2 regions of the Streptomyces sp. GL_148 genome follow, and region 2 is predicted to be linked to the other one. Evidence: riboswitches for the same ligand, from Rfam matches in the RefSeq annotation. Region 2 holds a riboswitch; the other holds the start of a gene.
What was found. Region 2 has a riboswitch for S-adenosylmethionine ahead of AC3IYI_RS10675 (aminotransferase class V-fold PLP-dependent enzyme). Riboswitches for the same ligand answer to the same signal wherever they lie in the genome.
Positions count from the first base shown of each region.

Region 1: another riboswitch for S-adenosylmethionine. It lies ahead of thrC (threonine synthase); the one in region 2 lies ahead of AC3IYI_RS10675 (aminotransferase class V-fold PLP-dependent enzyme).

Region 1 covers NZ_CM174396.1:4,107,674-4,114,668, forward strand. The annotation lists gene groL (chaperonin GroEL) at 1-1,426, opposite strand, end outside; gene AC3IYI_RS18875 (cold-shock protein) at 2,071-2,277, opposite strand; gene AC3IYI_RS18880 (MoaD/ThiS family protein) at 2,671-2,949, opposite strand; gene thrC (threonine synthase) at 2,985-4,313, opposite strand; SAM riboswitch class I at 4,331-4,489, opposite strand; gene AC3IYI_RS18890 (glucosyl-3-phosphoglycerate synthase) at 4,676-5,662, shown strand; gene AC3IYI_RS18895 (alpha,alpha-trehalose-phosphate synthase (UDP-forming)) at 5,754-6,995, shown strand, end outside.
Region 2 covers NZ_CM174396.1:2,326,341-2,333,335, reverse strand. The annotation lists gene qcrB (cytochrome bc1 complex cytochrome b subunit) at 1-568, shown strand, start outside; gene trpD (anthranilate phosphoribosyltransferase) at 787-1,851, shown strand; SAM riboswitch class IV at 1,967-2,083, shown strand; gene AC3IYI_RS10675 (aminotransferase class V-fold PLP-dependent enzyme) at 2,358-3,788, shown strand; gene AC3IYI_RS10670 (Lrp/AsnC family transcriptional regulator) at 4,225-4,506, opposite strand; gene AC3IYI_RS10665 (rhomboid family intramembrane serine protease) at 4,503-5,225, opposite strand; gene AC3IYI_RS10660 (hypothetical protein) at 5,373-5,612, shown strand; gene AC3IYI_RS10655 (NYN domain-containing protein) at 5,653-6,995, shown strand, end outside.

The DNA of each region.
Region 1 (6,995 bases), 1.8 Mb from region 2:
TCAGGCCCCAACCGATCTGCAGGTTGCGGACCTTCTCCACGACGACGCCACCCTCGAGACCACCGTTGACGGCGATCTGCTTGAGCGGGGCCTCCAGCGCGAGCTTGACGGCGTTGGCGCCGGTCGCCTCGTCGCCGGTGAGCTCGAGCTTGTCGAAGACCGAGGAGGCCTGCAGCAGGGCCACGCCGCCACCGGCGACGATGCCCTCTTCGACGGCCGCCTTCGCGTTGCGAACGGCGTCCTCGATGCGGTGCTTGCGCTCCTTGAGCTCGACCTCGGTCGCGGCTCCGGCCTTGATGACCGCAACACCGCCGGCGAGCTTCGCCAGGCGCTCCTGCAGCTTCTCGCGGTCGTAGTCCGAGTCGGAGTTCTCGATCTCGGCGCGGATCTGGTTGACGCGGCCCTGAACCTGGTCGCTGTCACCGGAGCCGTCGACGATGGTCGTCTCGTCCTTGGTGATGACGACCTTGCGGGCGCGGCCGAGCAGGTCGAGACCGGCGTTCTCGAGCTTGAGGCCGACCTCCTCGGAGATGACCGTGCCGCCCGTGAGGATGGCGATGTCGCCGAGCATGGCCTTGCGACGGTCACCGAAGCCCGGGGCCTTGACGGCGACGGACTTGAAGGTGCCGCGGATCTTGTTGACGACGAGGGTGGAGAGGGCCTCGCCCTCGACGTCCTCGGCGATGATCAGCAGCGGCTTGCCGGACTGCATGACCTTCTCCAGGAGCGGCAGCAGGTCCTTGACCGAGCCGATCTTGGAGTTGACGATCAGGATGTACGGGTCGTCGAGGGACGACTCCATGCGCTCCATGTCGGTGGCGAAGTACGCCGAGATGTAGCCCTTGTCGAAGCGCATGCCCTCGGTGAGCTCGAGCTCCAGGCCGAAGGTCTGCGACTCCTCGACCGTGATGACGCCTTCCTTGCCGACCTTGTCCATGGCCTCGGCGATGAGCTCGCCGATCTGGGTGTCGGCGGCGGAGATGGAGGCCGTCGAAGCGATCTGCTCCTTGGTCTCGACATCCTTGGCCTGCGCCAGCAGGGCGGCGGAGACGGCCTCGACGGCCTTCTCGATACCGCGCTTGAGGGCCATCGGGTTCGCACCGGCGGCCACGTTGCGCAGGCCCTCGCGGACGAGCGCCTGGGCGAGAACGGTGGCGGTGGTCGTACCGTCGCCGGCGACGTCGTCCGTCTTCTTGGCGACTTCCTTGACCAGCTCGGCGCCGATCTTCTCGTACGGGTCCTCGAGCTCGATCTCCTTGGCGATGGAGACACCATCGTTGGTGATCGTGGGGGCGCCCCACTTCTTCTCAAGGACGACGTTGCGACCCTTGGGGCCAAGGGTGACCTTGACGGCGTCGGCGAGCTGGTTCATGCCTCGCTCGAGACCGCGCCGGGCCTCCTCGTTGAACGCAATGATCTTGGCCATCTGAAGTGGTCCTCCCGGACAGCGGTGGATTGCTCCCGGACCGCGCCCGCGCCCGCGACGGACGGCCTGCGTGCCCGGCGGTTTCTTCCCGCCGGACCCTGCGGGCCTCACTGACCCGGTCCTCGTATAGGTAGCACTCTCACCAGGAGAGTGCTAACGCCAATGATTAGCACTCGACCCCCCCGAGTGCAAGCGGCTTCGGCCAACCCGGGATGAACACCCAGACGCCACAAGGGCGCCGGAGCCGCCACGCACGAGGGGCCCGCATCCCGTGTCCAGGATGTGGGCCCCTCGTATGCATGCAGTGGTGTCGCTGTGCGCGACCGCCGTGCGTGGCCGCGTACATGTCCGTTGCCGATCGCGGTCGGACTAAGACTTGATCCACCATTCCTGTGGGGATGACGGATTGCAGCCGGGGCGGTTCCTGGGCTGTCCGGCGTGGTCGCCCGGGGGCGGCTCATCCGGGGTCGCTCAGGGCGCTGGTCCGGCATTCGGGGAGCAGAGGCACAACGCAGGCGTTGCACTGCCGCGTGATCCGTACCGGCGAGCCGGGGACGGACACGGTGCGGTTGACTCCCACAGGGCGTCTTCTCGCCCTGCCCCTCACGGGACTTGGCGATCGTAGCGGAAATACGGAACGCGTCTTAGCCGGCGGCGAGCTTGACCATGTCCGCCTGCGGACCCTTCTGGCCCTGCGAGATCTCGAACTCGACCCGCTGACCCTCTTCAAGGGTGCGGTACCCGTCCATCTGGATGGCGCTGTAGTGGACGAACACATCCGCACCACCGTCGACCGCGATGAAGCCGTAGCCCTTCTCCGCGTTGAACCACTTGACGGTGCCCTGAGCCATGCCTAACTCCCCTATTACTGGCCCTTGCGCAGGACCGCACTTCGCGGTCCCGGGTCAGAACTTGCGCCGGAACGCCTCGACCGGGGCTGAATGTATCCGCACCGCTGCTGTCTGCAACAGGTCATTCCGACGAGAATTCTGGACACGCCAAAAGATTGAAATAGGGTGAAAACCCGGAATATTCCTGGGCAACTCGGGCCGGACAAACCACGCCAAGGACCCATAGCGCACTTGCATGTTGACTCAATGTCAACCCTCTCGCGACCCGCTCATATGCGGCGGGCAAGAACAGCGGAGGGGACTTCCCCAACTCTACCGCGCCCAACCAAGCAGAATTGCCCCCTCCGTTTAGTAACGGAGGGGGCAATTCAGTTTCTACGAGCCGTTGGCCGCTCAGCAGCCGCCCGCGACGGCGGGGATGATCGAGATGCCCGCGCCGTCCGGGGTGGACGTCTGCAGCCCACCCTCGAAGCGCACGTCGTCGTCGTTGACGTAGACGTTGACGAAGCGGCGCAGCTTGCCCTGGTCGTCCAGGACGCGCGCGGCGATGCCGGGGTGGCTGGCCTCCAGCGACTGGATGACCTCTTCGAGGGTCGCGCCCTCGGCGGGGACCTCGGCCTGGCCGCCGGTGTAGGTGCGCAGGATGGTGGGGATGCGGACGTTGACGCTCATGGCGCTACTGCCTTTCCGGTGTGCAGGGAGAGAGATCAGGCCAGGTTGGCGGCGCGGAACGCGTCCAGGCTCGGGCGGATGGTGGCGGTCTGGCCACCACCTTCGGCCACCGCCTCCAGGGTCTTGAGGCCGTCACCGGTGTTCAGGACCACGGTGGTCAGCGTGGGGTCGAGCTGCCCGTTCTCGATGAGCTTCTTCGTGACGCCGACGGTCACGCCGCCCGCGGTCTCGGCGAAGATGCCCTCGGTCTGGGCGAGGATCTTGATGGCCTCGACGACCTGCTCGTCGTTGACGTCCTCGACGAAGCCGCCGGTGCGGCGCGCGATGTCCAGGACGTACGGGCCGTCCGCCGGGTTGCCGATGGCCAGCGACTTGGCGATGGTGTTCGGCTTCTGCGGGCGGACCACCTCGTGACCGGCCTTGAAGGCGGTCGAGACGGGCGAGCAGCCTTCGGCCTGGGCGCCGAAGATCTTGTACGGCTTGTCCTCGACGAGACCGAGCTTGATCAGCTCCTGCAGACCCTTGTCGATCTTCGTGAGCTGCGAGCCGGACGCGATCGGGATGACGATCTGGTCGGGCAGCTGCCAGCCGAGCTGCTCGCAGATCTCGTACGCCAGGGTCTTGGAACCCTCGCCGTAGTACGGGCGCAGGTTGACGTTGACGAAGCCCCAGCCCTCGCCCAGCGGGTCGCCGATGAGCTCGGAGCAGAAGCGGTTGACGTCGTCGTAGTTGCCCTCGATGCCGACGAGGTCACCACCGTAGACACCGGCCATGACGACCTTGCCCTGCTCCAGGTCGTGCGGGATGAACACGCAGGAGCGGAAGCCGGCGCGCGCGGCCGCGGCGCCGACGGCGCCGGCCAGGTTGCCGGTGGAGGAGCAGGAGAGGGTGGTGAAGCCGAAGGCGCGGGCGGCCTCGACGGCGATGGCCACGACGCGGTCCTTGAAGGAGTGCGTCGGGTTGCCGGAGTCGTCCTTGACGTACAGCTTGCCGGTGACGCCGAGCTCCTTGGCCAGGTTGGCCGCGTCCACGAGCTTGGTGAAGCCGGGGTTCAGGCTCGGCTTGGAGGCCACGTCCGCCGGGACGGGCAGCAGCGGCGCGTAGCGCCAGATGTTGTTCGGGCCGGCCTCGATGGCGGCGCGCAGGGCTTCCGGGTCACCGAGCGGCAGGTCGTAGGCGACTTCGAGCGGGCCGAAGCACTCGGCGCAGGCGAAGATCGGGCCGAGCTCGAAGCGGGTACCGCACTCACGACAGGAAAGGCCGGTGGCGGGACCGAGATCGACAGAGGTGCCGACGGTGCCAGCTTCAACGACAGTATTGATTTCAACGGTTTCGGCAGAGGTTGCGACAGACTGTGCAGCCATGATGGCGAGGCCCTTTCTCCTCATCTTCCCCATGGCGCACTTCGCCATGAGACGGAATTGGCACCTTCCCTAGCCGGGGACCTCGCTGGCGGCGCTGGAATGCGCGATCGCGAGAACCGACTGGAGGGTTGCCGGGGCTTCAACGGGCCGTGTCCCTCTGCCCCTCTGGATGAGCGGTATGGCACCGGCACACGCGCTCTGCGGCGCGCCGGTGCGTTTGTACGCGGGGACCCCCGGCATGCGGTGGACCTTCGCGTTGTTCAAGACTGTAACCGAAGGCCCGGACGGTTGAGACAGCCGTCCGAACCGCGAGATGGATCATATTTCGGTCCAAACCAGTGAAGAACCAGGGAGTGCTGAAGGTGCTGGAAGAGGTGGAGCGCTGGCTGGCAGACCGCTCCTGGTCAGCCGCCGACCGACCGCTCGGCCAGCTGCTTTCGGCCAAGCGGGCAGCGGGGACCACGGTGAGCGTGGTGTTGCCGGCGCTGAACGAGGAGGCGACGGTCGGCGAGATCGTCGAGGTGATCCGACGCGATCTGATCGAGGGCTTGCCGGTGCCCCTGGTGGACGAGCTCGTCGTGATCGACTCGGGCTCCACAGACCGCACCGCGGAGGTCGCGGCCAAGGCCGGGGCCCGGGTGGTGCACCGCGACGAGGTCCTGCCGCGGATCCCGGCACTGCCCGGCAAGGGCGAGGTGCTGTGGCGCTCGCTGCTGGTCACCACCGGTGACGTCGTCTGCTTCGTGGACGCCGATCTGCGCGACTTCTCGGCCTCCTTCGTCTCCGGGATCGTCGGCCCGCTGCTCACCGATCCGGACGTGCGGTTCGTCAAGGCGATGTACGACCGACCCCTCGGCCAGGAGTTCGGCGACCCGGCCGCCCCGGCCTCCGCCAAGGGCCACGGCCAGGGCGGCCGGGTCACGGAGCTGGTGGCCCGCCCCCTGCTCAACCTCCACTGGCCGCAGCTGGCCGGCTTCGTCCAGCCGCTGGGCGGCGAGTACGCCGTACGCCGCGAGCTGCTGGAGCGGCTGCCGTTCCCCGTGGGCTACGGGGTCGAGCTGGGCCTGCTGGTGGACGCGCTGCACACGGCCGGGCTGGACGCGCTGGCCCAGGTGGACGTGGGCGTACGGCTGCACCGGCACCAGGACGGCCAGGCGCTGGGACGGATGGCCGCCGCGATCTACCGCACGGCGCAGGTGAGGCTCTCGCGCGGGCACCTCGTACGCCCCGAGCTGACGCAGTTCGAGCGCGGCCCGGAGGGGTTCGTGCCGCACACCTACGCCGTGGACACCGAGGAGCGGCCGCCGATGCTCGACATCGAGGAGTACGCGCACCGTCGCGTGGCGTAACGCCCGGATCGGCGGTGTGCTCTTCCTCTCGGTCCGGCGCACACGCAGGCGCTGACGTTTGACCGGAGGCGAGGCGGGCTAGGTTCGCCGCATGGCTTCCCAGGTGCTCGTCGCCGCGAATCGCGGCCCCCTCTCGTACGCCCTCGACGCGGCCGGCACGCTCAGTGCCCGCCGCGGCGGGGGCGGCCTCGTCTCCGGCCTCTCCGCGGCCCTCGCGGAGCAGCCGGGGGCGCTGTGGATCTGCGCGGCCCTGTCCGACGCGGACCGGGAGGCGGTACGGCGGGGGGTCGCCGAGCCGGGCGTGCGCATGCTCGACATCGACCCCGAGGTCTACGACGCCGCGTACAACGGCATCGCGAACTCGGTGCTGTGGTTCCTCCACCACCACCTGTACGACGTCCCCCGCGAGCCGGTCTTCGACGCGGAGTTCCGGCGGCGCTGGGCCTCGTACGTCACGTACAACGAGGCCTTCGCGGCGGCGCTGGCGGAGGAGGCGGCCGAGGGCGCGGCGGTCCTGATCCAGGACTACCACCTGGCCCTGGCCCCCGGGATGCTCCGGGAGTTCCGCCCCGACCTGCGGATCGGGCACTTCACGCACACGCCGTGGGCCTCGCGGGAGTTCCTGGAGATGCTCCCGGCGGACATCCGGAGCCAGTTGGTGTGGGGGATGCTCGGGGCGGACCGGCTGGGGTTCCACACCTGGGGGTGGGCGGACAACTTCATCGCCGGCGCGCACCTCGATGATGCGACCGGCATCGCGGACCCCTTCTTTCCCCGGGACGGACAGGCCGGGGTGTGGCACCGCAAGCTGCTCGCGGACCGCGGGAAGTACGAGGAGAAGCGGTTCACCTCGGTGACCCCGTACCCGCTCGGCGTGGACGGGGACGAGCTGCGCGGGCTCGCGCACCGGCCGGAGGTGGACGACAAGCTGGCGGCGCTGCGGGCGGAGGTCGGCGGGCTGAAGACGATCGTCCGGGTGGACCGCACGGAGCTGTCGAAGAACATCCTGCGGGGGCTGCTGGCGTACCGGGAGCTGCTGACGGTCCACCCCGAATGGCGCGGCCGGGTGGTCCATCTGGCCTCCGCCTACCCGTCCCGGCAGGACCTGGCCGTCTACCGGGAGTACACCGAGTCGGTACGGGAGCTGGCCGCGGCGATCAACACGGAGTTCGCCGCGGCCGACTGGCAGCCGGTGCTGGTCTCCGTGGAGGACGACTTCGCGCGGTCGCTGGCCGCGTACCGGCTGGCGGACGTGGCGCTGGTCAATCCGGTGCGGGACGGCATGAACCTCGTCGCGAAGGAGATCCCGGTGGTCTCGGAGGCGGGGTGCGTG
Region 2 (6,995 bases):
GTTCATCGAGTCCTGGGTCACCGGGGACAAGCGCGAGCACCACATCCTGGACCGCCCGCGCAACGCCCCGACCCGTACGGGCTTCGGTGTGGCATGGCTGACGTGGTACGTCATCCTGCTGATCGCCGGTGGAAACGACATGTTCGCGCAGTACTTCCACCTGTCGATCAACTCGATCACCTGGTTCGCCCGCATCGGGTTCTTCGTCGGTCCGGTCATCGCGTTCATCATCACCAAGCGGATCTGCCTCGGCCTCCAGCGCCGGGACCGGGACAAGGTGCTGCACGGTCGCGAGACCGGCATCATCAAGCGCCTGCCGCACGGTGAGTTCGTCGAGGTCCACGAGCCGCTCTCGCAGGGCAAGCTGCACACGCTCACCTCGTACGAGCAGTACGAGCCCGCCGAGATCGGCCCCACGGTCGACGAGAACGGTGTCGAGCGCAAGGTGAAGATGCTGGAGAAGCTCCGCGCCAAGCTCAGCAAGGGCTACTACGGGGAGAACAACCAGATCCCGAAGCCCACGGTCGAGGAGTACAAGGAGATCCAGAACGGCCACGGCCACCACTGATCTCCCGCATCACGGCTTCACGGCTTCAGAGCTTCACGATTCACGCAGTACGCATGACGCATGACTGCTTGAGGGACTGATTTCGGTCAGTCCTGGTGTCGCCACGGCGAGAGCCCCGTCCAGTGTCTGGACGGGGCTCTTTGCCGTCCCCGGGGCTGGATAGGCTGAAGCCCTTCCCCATTCGACGTGGAATCCTCGACGAGCAGCAGGAGCGGACCATGAACCTGGTGACCCCGGCAGGCGGCGACAGCGCGGCGGCCCGCGGTTGGCCGGGCGTTCTGGAGGCCCTGCTGACCGGCCGTGACCTCGGCGCCGACGACACGGCCTGGGCCATGGACCGGATCATGCGCGGGGAGGCCACCGACGCCCAGATCGCCGGCTTCGCGGTCGCGCTGCGGGCCAAGGGGGAGACCGTCTCCGAGATCAACGGCCTGGTCCGCGCCATGTACGAACACGCCAACCTGATCGAGGTGCCCGGCCGGACGGTGGACATCGTCGGCACCGGGGGCGACGGGGCCAAGACGGTCAACATCTCCACGATGTCGGCCATCGTGGTGGCCGGTACGGGCGCCAAGGTGGTCAAGCACGGCAACCGGGCCTCGTCCTCCGCGAGCGGCTCCTCGGACGTCCTGGAGAAGCTGGGCGTCAACCTCGACCTCACCCCCGCGCGGGTGGTGGAGGTGGCCGAGGAAGCCGGGATCACCTTCTGCTTCGCGGTCAAGTTCCACCCCGCGCTGCGGCACGTGGCGGCGGCCCGCCGGGAGCTCGGCATCCGGACCACCTTCAACTTCCTCGGCCCGCTGACCAACCCGGCGAGGGTCCGGGCGCAGGCCACCGGCGTGGCCGACGCGCGGGTGGCCCCGATCGTCGCGGGCGTCCTGGCGGAGCGGGGCTCCTCGGCGCTGGTCTTCCGCGGTGACGACGGGCTCGACGAGCTCACCACCACGGCGACCTCCCGGGTCTGGTGGGTCCGCGACGGCGAGGTCAGGGAGCAGGGCTTCGACCCGCGCGACATCGGCATCCCGCTGGTGGACGTCTCCGCGCTGGCCGGCGCGGACGCCTCGTTCAACGCGGACGTCGCCCGCCGCCTGCTGGCCGGCGAGACCGGCCCGGTCCGCGACGCGGTGCTCCTGAACTCGGCGGCGGCCCTGGTCGCGCTGGACCCGGGCCCGGGCACCCTGGAGGAGCAGCTCGCCGCCGGTGTCCTCCGGGCGGCGGAGTCGGTGGACTCGGGCGCGGCCCGGGCCGCGCTGGCCCGCTGGGTGGCGGCGAGCAACGCGTAGCCGCTACGGCGTCTGGCCGATCCGACGGGATCCGGCCAAGATCCAGCACTGACCCCGGTCCGCCATGTGGACCGGGGTCTTGCGTTCGGAAGATCGTGTGGCAGGATGCTCCTCAGGTCACGAGTGACAGCGTTTAGGCCCCGGCTTGCTGTCCGGCAACCCTCCTTCCGTGGCGGGGTGCCCCGGGTGATGACCAGGCCGTAGGCAGTGAGGTCTACGGCAAGCGCGGATCCCTCACACCTCCTATTGGGGTGTCGGGCCAGGGATCCTGGTCTTCTGAGGAGCGTTTTCCGTGAGCAAGCGAATGCGATAGGGCGACTCCGCCCCTTCTTCACCCCTCGGAACAGGGTCACTTCCGCGTACCCGCAGCACGCCTGCGGCAGCACATCTGCGCGCGGCGGCCGATCCGCATTCCGGGGCACTCCCGTACCCCGAACGGCCGCAGCGCCGTATCCGCGTACGGGCACACCGAAGCCATTCACACCTGCCTGCCGGGAGATACCGCCATGTCCGCAACCCTGTCTGCGTCCCTTAACTCTGGCACTGCTGCCGCCGTCACCGCCGCCGTCACCTCTGTGGCCGGGGGCCCTGCCTGTGCCGAGCCGCTGGCGGTCCTCGGCCGTGAGGTCACCGTGCCGCTCGTCACCGGCGGCGAGGTCACCTACGCCGCCCTCGACTACGCGGCCAGCGCTCCCGCGCTGCAGCGGGTCTGGGACGACGTGGCCGCGTACGCCCCGTACTACGGCAGCGTCCACCGCGGCGCCGGGTACCTCTCGCAGCTCTCCACCGACCTGTTCGAGCAGAGCCGGGTCACGGTCGCCCAGTTCCTCGACTGCCGCCCCTCCGACCAGGTGATCTTCACCCGGTCCACCACCGACTCCCTCAACCTGCTGGCCGCCGTGCTCCCGGCCGACTGCCAGGTCTTCGTCTTCGAGACCGAGCACCACGCCTCGCTGCTCCCGTGGACGAACGCCCAGGTCACCTACCTCAACGCCCCCCGCACCCCGGACGAGGCCGTCGCCACCCTGGAGCGCGCACTCGCCGACCGCACGGCATCAATTGAAGAGGGCTACGGCCCGGCGCTGGTCTGCGTCACCGGCGCCTCCAACGTCACCGGCGAGCTGTGGCCCGTCAAGGAACTCGCCGCCGCCGCGCACGCCCAAGGCGCCCGCATCGTCCTGGACGCCGCCCAGCTGGCCCCGCACCACCCCGTCTCCGTCCAGGACCTCGACGTGGACTGGGTCGCCTTCTCCGGACACAAGCTCTACGCCCCCTTCGGCTCGGGCGTGCTCGCCGGCCGCGCGGACTGGCTCCAGGAGGCCGACCCGTACCTCGCGGGCGGCGGCGCCTCGCGCAAGGTGGCCCGCCGTGAGGACGGCGGCGTGGACGTCGAGTGGCACACCACGGCCGCGCGCCACGAGGCCGGCTCCCCGAACGTCATCGGCGTCTACTCCATCGCCTCCGCCTGCAAGGCGCTGAAGGAAGCCGGCTTCGAGACCCTCGTCGCCCGCGAGCAGCGCCTCATCACCAAGGTCCGGGCTGGCCTCGCCGAGGTCCCGGCGGTCCGCGTCCTGTCCCTCTTCGGCGACGACGCCCCCCGCGTCGGCGTCATCTCCTTCGTCGTCGACGGCTGGAACAGCTCGCACTTCGCGGCCGCGCTCTCCGCCGAGTACGGCATCGGCGTCCGCGACGGCCTGTTCTGTGCGCACCCGCTGGTCCGCACCCTGCTCGGCAGCGAGCCGCAGGCCCAGGGCGAGTGCGGAGCCCCGGAGGCGGCCCCGGGGGAGCGGTCCCTGAACGCGATCCGCGTCAGCTTCGGCGCCGGCACCCCCGACGAGCACGTGGAGCGCTTCGTCCGCGCGGTGAAGGAGCTCGTCGCGGACGGCGCCAAGTGGCAGTACCGCACCGAAGAGGGCCGCTGCGTCCCCGCGGTCTGAGAGGTGACGGGGCATGACCTAATGGGACCCGATCCCGACTGGCCGCGCCCTGGTGGGCGAACCGCCAGCCCATGACACCCGCGCAGGCCCGGCCCACGCCCTCATCTGCGCGGCCGACTGCGAACCGTTCAAGGGGTACGGGGGCGACGGCGATGTCCACTGGAGCCCGTCGGCGGCCCGGGACTGGTGGCGGGACCGTGCCCGGGTCCGGGAACGGGCGATGGCCGGACCGCGGGGGCCGGCTGCCCTGCGGGGGCTGTCCCCTACCCGCCCTTCCACCATCCCCCAGACTCCGTCCGGGGGGACCCCCAGCAGGGCTCCGCCCTGACCCGGTCCTCAAACGCCGGACGGCTGGATTGGCGCGCCCGGGCTCGGTGCCGGCTGAAGCCCGGGACGGTCGCCCGAGACCTGCTGACGTTCCCCGGCCGGCCAGGCCCTACGCGTCGAGGCCGATCGCGAAGGCTGCTTCCAGGTCGTGCTGGGAGTACGTGCGGAACGCCACGTGCGTGTCCGTCGCCTCGACGCCCGGGATCTTGCTGATGCGGCCGGGGATGATGTCGGCCAGGTCCTCGTGCCGGGACACCCGGACCAGCGCGATGAGGTCGTAGGTGCCCGTGACCGAGTAGACCTCGCTGACGCTGTCCAGCGCGGCGATGGCCTCGGCGATCTCGGGGATCCGGTCCACGCTGGTCTTGATGAGCACGAGTGCGGTGATCACGGTTGGCTCTCTCCCTCGACGGCAGTCACTGGTCGGCTCACTCTAGTCCCACCCCGGTAGCGGGCCCACGCGTAGAGGAAGCCCACCGAGAAGCCCACCACGTGGGCCAGATAGGCGACTCCCGGCCCGCTCGCCGCCCGGTGCGCCGCCAGCCACTGCAGGCCGAACCAGAACATCAGCACGATCCACGAGGGGAAGCGCAGCGGCAGGAAGAAGAGGAACGGGAACAGGCTCGTCACCCGCGCCTTGGGGAAGAGGTACAGGAAGGCGCCCAGGACCGCGGAGATCGCCCCGGAGGCCCCGACCAGGGTCTGGTCCGAGGAGGCGTAGGCCGCGGCGTACGCCGCCAGGGCCAGGTAGCCCGTACAGACGTAGAAGCAGAGGAACCCGGCCCGGCCCATGCGCCGCTCCGTCATCGCCCCGAAGACGTAGAGGAAGAGCATGTTGCCCAGCAGGTGCAGCCAGCTCCCGTGGACGAACAGGGCCGTGAGGGGAGTGAGCGCCACCCGGCCCGAGCCGGTGAAGAGCTCGTCGGGGACCACGCCCCAGCGCCGGAAGTACGCCGTGCCCGTGGCCAGGAGCTGATCGCCCGTCCCGTAGACCGGGTTCAGCCCCGACGCCGGGCTCAGCACGAACACCACGCAGCAGCCGGCGATCAGCGCATGGGTGATCACCGGGCCCCGGGCGGCGTCGCGTACGGCCTGCCACCTTACGATCATGCGAACGAGCATGACCCAGCCGGGCCCACCAGCGGGCGCGGCAGGCCGTAGGGTTACGAGCTACGCGCGCACGCGCGCACCACCCGTGACGACACGGGAGGGTGCGGCGCTTGCGCCATGTGAGCGATAGAAGGAGAGAGCGGCCTGATGACGGTTCCCCTGCCGACCGACACCACCCGGTGGCGCTGCACCCTGTGCGGCAACCTCACGCGCTTCGACGTCACCCGTTCGTCGAAGGTAGTGGAGTACGTCCACCTGGACCTCGCCGGGGAGCCCAAGGTCGAGGAGCGCGAGGTGGTCAATGAGACCATCGAGTCGGTCCGCTGTCGCTGGTGCAACGCGGTGGACCAGATCGAGCTCGTCGACAGGCCGGGCGCGGACTCCTGACGGAGCCCCGCCCACAGGTGAATGACGGTAGGGGTGACGGATTGTGGAGCCAGCAAGCGGCGCTGAGCCGGCCGACGCGGCCGGCGACGCCGCCGAGGTGCTCGACCGCCCGCTGCCGGAAGGCGTGCGGCGCCGGGTCGTCGCACTCGTCTCGGACGCCTTCGGCGGGCTGACGGTCGCGGACCTCCCGGCGCAGTTGCGCCAGTACGCCCGTTTCACCCCGACCCGGCGCGCCAAGTTCGCGGGCAACGCCATGGCCACGGCCGTGGAGAGCGACCCCGTCTTCCGGGGCCGGGTCGCCGAGAAGCTCCGCGAGGCGCAGGCCGGCCTGGCCTCCGCGCTGGAGTCGGGCGCGCCGCCCGCCGCCGCCGATCCGCTGGACGTGGCGGCCGCCGCGTACGTGCTGCGGCCGGCCGGCTGGGTCAAGCTGGTCGCCGCCGCGGGCGAGGAGGCGCAGCGCGCCGACGCCGAGCGGGTCGACGAGGAGGCCCGCCGCGAGATGGAGCGGCTCCGCGAGGAGCTGGCCCACGTACGGGAACTGCAGCGCACGGGCGTCGACCAGGTGCGGGCCGAGCTGGAAGCGGCGCGCAAGGAAGCGGAATCGCTTCAGCGCAAGCTGCGCAGCGCGCTGAGCGACGTCAAGCGGGGCGACGCGGCCCTGCGCAAGATCAACGCGGAGGTCGACGGCATCCGTGCCGAGGCGGCCGCCCAGGTGACCACCGCCGAGAGCGAGACCCGGCGGCTCAAGTCCCGCCTCGCGGAGGTGGAATCGGCGCTGGAGACCTCGCGCCGGGCCACCCGCGAGGGGCGCAGCATCGAGGACATGCGGCTGCGGCTGCTGCTGGACACCGTGCTGGACGCGGCCGCGGGACTGCGCCGGGAGCTCGCGCTGCCGCCGGTCTCCACACGGCCCGCCGACACGGTGGAGGCGGTGGAGCCGGGCCGGATGACCCCGAAGGACATCGCTGCGCGCGCCCTGTCGGAGACCGACCCGGCGCTGCTGGACCAGCTGCTGGCGCTACCCCAGGCCCATCTGGTGGTCGACGGCTACAACGTCACCAAGACCGGTTACCCGACGATGCCGCTGGAGAAGCAGCGCCTGCGGTTGCTGGGCGGGCTGTCGATGCTCGCCGCGCAGACGGGCGCCGAGATGACCTGTGTCTTCGACGGGGCGGAGCTGGCGGCCCCCGTGCTGCTCGCGCCGCCGCGCGGGGTGCGGGTGCTGTTCTCCAAGGCCGGGGTGACGGCGGACGAGCTGATCCGCCAGCTGGTGCGCGCCGAACCGTCGGGCCGTCCGGTGGTGGTGGTCTCCACCGACCGCGAGGTCGCCGACGGGGTGGCCAAGGCCGGGGCGCGGCCGGTGGCGTCCGCCTTGTTGCTGAA